2 regions of the Rhizobium sp. WCS2018Hpa-16 genome follow, and region 1 is predicted to be linked to the other one. Evidence: predicted binding sites of a transcription regulator. Region 1 holds the regulator's gene; the other holds the start of a gene.
The links. Region 1 encodes LexA, which represses DNA repair genes until DNA is damaged. Its sites were predicted from a motif close to TGTTCNNNNTGTGTTCNG; they were not measured.
Positions count from the first base shown of each region.

Region 1 (2,181 bases):
AATTCGAAGACCAACACTCATGGGATGGTTGTTGCGCAATGTGGAGAAGCCAGCATGCATCTCCGCCGCGGCAGAGCGAGACCAGGCCCGTGCCTTTGCATCCGCTGCCCATACGCCATCATGCTTTTCCGCAAGATACTCGGTGATGGCGAGCGATTCCCAAACGGTCAGATCGCCATCCACAAGACATGGAACTTTCGATGTCGGTGAAAACTCCGAAAACGCATGGTCCTTGTCATCGAAACGCATGAATCGCTCGGAAAATCCAATTCCGAGCGTGCGCATCAGCACCCAGATTCGCAGTGACCAAGACGAGTAATTCTTGTTGGCGATGAAAAGTTGATACATGAGCAGCGCTCCTAAAAGGCAGCGATCAAAAAGAGAAAACTATCAGTAAACGAGAGAATTTCTTGCATAAAGCCATCCACAGCGATGGCATCATTCAAATTATTTGATGACCGTAACCAGCGTGGCGATCACGCCGGCTCACAAGCACCAGCTACAAACGCAACGGCGAAATTCCCATGCCATAAGTATCTGCTGACATAACGGAAAATCCACTCCAAATCACCGAATCGCAGTGGAATCGATACCCGGCTAACAAGTTCTATCACCGCGCGGTGACTTGAGGCCCCGCGAGCGTCAACAGAGTTAAGACTGCGCCTGAAAAGCGAGGCAAGAGCCTGTCAGGCTGGTCAGTGATAACGCCTGATCAGACCAACAAGCTTTCCCTGAATCTTGACCCTGTCGGGTCCAAATATGCGGGTTTCATAAGCAGGGTTCGCAGCTTCAAGTGCGATAGACGCGCCGTTGCGACGGAAGCGCTTAAGCGTTGCCTCCTCTTCGTCCACCAGAGCCACGATGATATCACCGGGATTTGCGGTGCTGGTATCCTTGATAATGACGGTATCGCCGTCAAAAATACCGGCTTCGATCATCGAATCGCCTTTGACCTCAAGCGCGTAATGCTCACCCGCACCCAGCATATCCATCGGCACGACCACATCATGAGTGTTGTTCTGGATGGCGGAGATTGGCACGCCCGCTGCAATGCGTCCCATGACCGGTACGCTGACTGATTCAGAATTTCTGCTGTTGGAAGATGATGGCTGAGGCCGTTGCTCAACAGCTGCGGTTTTGCCGAGACTGCCCTCAATAACACTTGGCGTGAAGCCGCGCTGTGGCTTTTCCGGGGGCGAATATGATTCGGGAAGCTTGATAACCTCGAGCGCACGGGCTCTGTTCGGTAGCCGGCGAATGAAGCCGCGCTCTTCAAGCGCTGTGATCAACCGATGGATGCCTGACTTTGATGCAAGCTCCAGTGCATCCTTCATTTCATCGAAAGATGGTGGCACGCCGGACTCTTTCATTCTCTCATGAATGAATAGAAGCAGTTCCTGCTGTTTGCGCGTGAGCATGAAGAGACCCTTGACGATTCGAGGCGGAGATTCGGGAAACAAATACAGAACGAACACTATCTGTTCCATATGTGTTCTGCAATCCCTTAAAACTCAGTGAAAGTACAAACGAGTTTCAGCGTTGCCCACAATCCCGCCGAATACCGCTCCTATACCGTGACTCGCTGTCGGCTTACTGCTACATGCGTTGCCAAGATCGGGCGTGATGCCCGTGCACTGTTTCATTTGTTCCAAGGGAAAACCATGAGTGCGACGAACAATCTGAAGGTCATTGCCGGCGAGGGCGCTGCTGCGGTCTCTTTCTCGAACACCGAACGGTTTTCCCTGATTGCCGGTCCGTGCCAGATGGAAAGCCGTGACCATGCTTTCATGATTGCCGAAACGCTGGCCGAACTCTGCGGCAAGCTGGGAATCGGCCTTGTTTACAAATCATCCTACGACAAGGCCAACCGCACCTCGCTTTCGGGCCAGCGCGGCATCGGCATCGACAAGGCGCTGGAAGTCTTCGCCGAGTTGAAGGCGCAGTTCGGCTTTCCAGTCCTTTCGGATATTCACACAGAAGAGCAGTGCGCCATTGTTGCGCCCGTCATAGATATTCTGCAGATTCCGGCATTTCTCAGCCGTCAGACGGACCTGCTGGTGGCTGCTGCAAAGACCGGCCGAGTGATCAACGTCAAGAAGGGCCAGTTTCTGGCACCCTGGGACATGAAGAACGTGCTGGCCAAGCTAAATGACAGCGGCAACTCCAATGTGCTGCTGTGCG
Region 1 is NZ_JAVTIX010000001.1:978,741-980,921, forward strand. Features, by position in the region: gene RQI55_RS04935 (glutathione S-transferase family protein) at 1-348, opposite strand, end outside; gene lexA (transcriptional repressor LexA) at 696-1,418, opposite strand; gene kdsA (3-deoxy-8-phosphooctulonate synthase) at 1,662-2,181, shown strand, end outside.

Region 2 (2,181 bases), on a different contig from region 1:
CGAAAGTTGCCATGCACAGGGCTGCCAAAAGAAGCAACGGCTGTCGCGTCATAAACAGCGCGATGCTGAAACCGGCAAGGGCAATCAGCTTGATGCGTGGGGAGAGACGGTAGAGCCACCCCGTTCCTTCAACGTGAAGGCTTTTCATGGCAGGGCCAGTTCGCGATAAAGCCGGATGGCGTCTGCAGGCGATGTGTCAGCGTGAAGCTTGCCTTGATGAAACACGACAACGCGATCAAAACTTTCCAACAAGGGCAGGTCATGCGTAATGACGATGAGATCCTGTTCCAGCCCAGCCATCGTGCGCTCCACCAGCGCCCGGTTCTTTAAGTCGAGCTGGTTTGTCGGTTCGTCCATGATGAGGATTTTGGGGCCGGTAATGGTCAGCGCCGCCAAAGCGCAAAGCTGCAATTCGCCACCGGAAAGCTCATGCGCCCGCCGCTTCGCCAGATGCTGAATATCGAAGCGGTGCAGCGTGGCATCCACTGCCGCATCAATGGCGGCCTTGTTCATGCCCCGGTTCTTCAGCCCGAAGCCGATGTCGTCACGTATGATGGGCAGGATGATCTGGTTTTGCGGATTTTGAAAAATGAAGCCGACATCGCGCAGGACGGCAGGGCCATCGGCCACCGTATCCAGCCCGTTGACGCTGACCCGGCCACACGTGGGCTTCGTCAGGCCGTTGATCATCCGCGCGAAGGTGGTCTTGCCCGAACCATTCAGCCCGATAACGCCGATGCGCCGCTCGGTCAGCAGCAGCGACAGCGGCTGCACCGCCACCCGTCCCTCAAAGGACACACCCGCATCGTGAAAACCTATATCCAAAACCGATCCTCAAAATTCCAAGCATCGTTCTATAACCATATGCCCCGACAAACAAAATAAGGAACAAAAAAAGAACGTTGATTTTCGAGCGGCGCGACCCTAGGCTTTTGCCATGGCGATTCTGATTTCGAACGAAGCAGCGAGACGCATCTTTCTGTCCCGTCAGGGGCTGTCGGGGCCACCAGGCCGCGCCATGGACAAGGCTGATCTGCTGGATCTGATCACCGATCTCGGTTTCGTGCAATTGGATAGCATAGCCACGGTCGAGCGTGCGCATCACCAGATCATCTTTTCCCGCAACCAGACCTACAAGCGCCAGCACCTGACAGACCTTCTCGAAAAAGACCGTGCGCTTTTCGAACATTGGACGCATGACGCATCCATCCTTCCAACAGCGTTTTACCCCTATTGGAAGCACCGCTTCCGCCGCCGCGAGCCTGTCATTCTGGAGCGATGGCGCAAATGGCACGGGGAGGGGTTCGATTCTGCTTTCCAGGAAACCTATCGGCGCATAGCGGAAGGTGGTCCCGTCATGTCACGGGACATGAAGGCTGAGGGGCATCAGTCCGGCGGCTGGTGGAACTGGCATCCATCCAAGACTGCGCTGGAATTCCTGTGGCACACGGGCAAGCTCGCCGTCTCAGGGCGGGTGAATTTCCAGAAGGTCTATGATCTTGCCGAGCGTGTTATTCCGCCAGAACATCGCGACCGTGAAGTCCACCACGACGAGTTTATCGACTGGGCCTGCCGTCAGGCGCTGTCGCGGCTCGGCTTTGCGACATCGGGGGAAATCGCAGCATTTTTCGACATCATCACGCCGCAGGAAGCCAGAGAATGGGTCGCGAACCACCGCGATGAACTCTGCGAGGTCACGCTTGCCCATTCCGATGGCGGCAAGGACCGCGCCTCCTACGCCTTCGCAGGCTTTACGGGGGATGATGCTGTGGCGCCACCCCAGCGCATCCGCGTACTCAGCCCCTTTGATCCGCTTTTGCGGGACCGTGCCCGCACGGAACGGCTATTCGGCTTTTTCTATCGCATCGAAGTCTTCGTGCCGGAAGCCAAGCGGCAATATGGCTATTATGTCTTCCCGCTGCTGGAAGGAGACAGGCTGATTGGTCGCATCGACATGAAGGCAGACCGCAAGAACGGCACGCTGGAAGTGAGGCGTCTGTGGCTTGAAAAAGGGGTGCGCGCATCAACCGGCAGGCTGGAAAAGCTGGATGCCGAGCTGAACCGCTTGGCGAAATTTGCCGGCGTGGAAACCGTCCGCTATCTGGATGGCTGGCTAGGTTAAATCGCCTCTTTTCGGACCGCAGCCAGAACGGCGTCGATGGCACGCTCCATGGCAGCCGG
Region 2 is NZ_JAVTIX010000002.1:653,474-655,654, forward strand. Features, by position in the region: gene RQI55_RS09215 (energy-coupling factor transporter transmembrane protein EcfT) at 1-148, opposite strand, end outside; gene RQI55_RS09220 (energy-coupling factor ABC transporter ATP-binding protein) at 145-825, opposite strand; gene RQI55_RS09225 (winged helix-turn-helix domain-containing protein) at 938-2,122, shown strand; gene RQI55_RS09230 (TetR/AcrR family transcriptional regulator) at 2,119-2,181, opposite strand, start outside.
Region 2: RQI55_RS09220 (energy-coupling factor ABC transporter ATP-binding protein) is a predicted target of LexA. The motif match lies at 885-902, and genes of this name have one in related genera.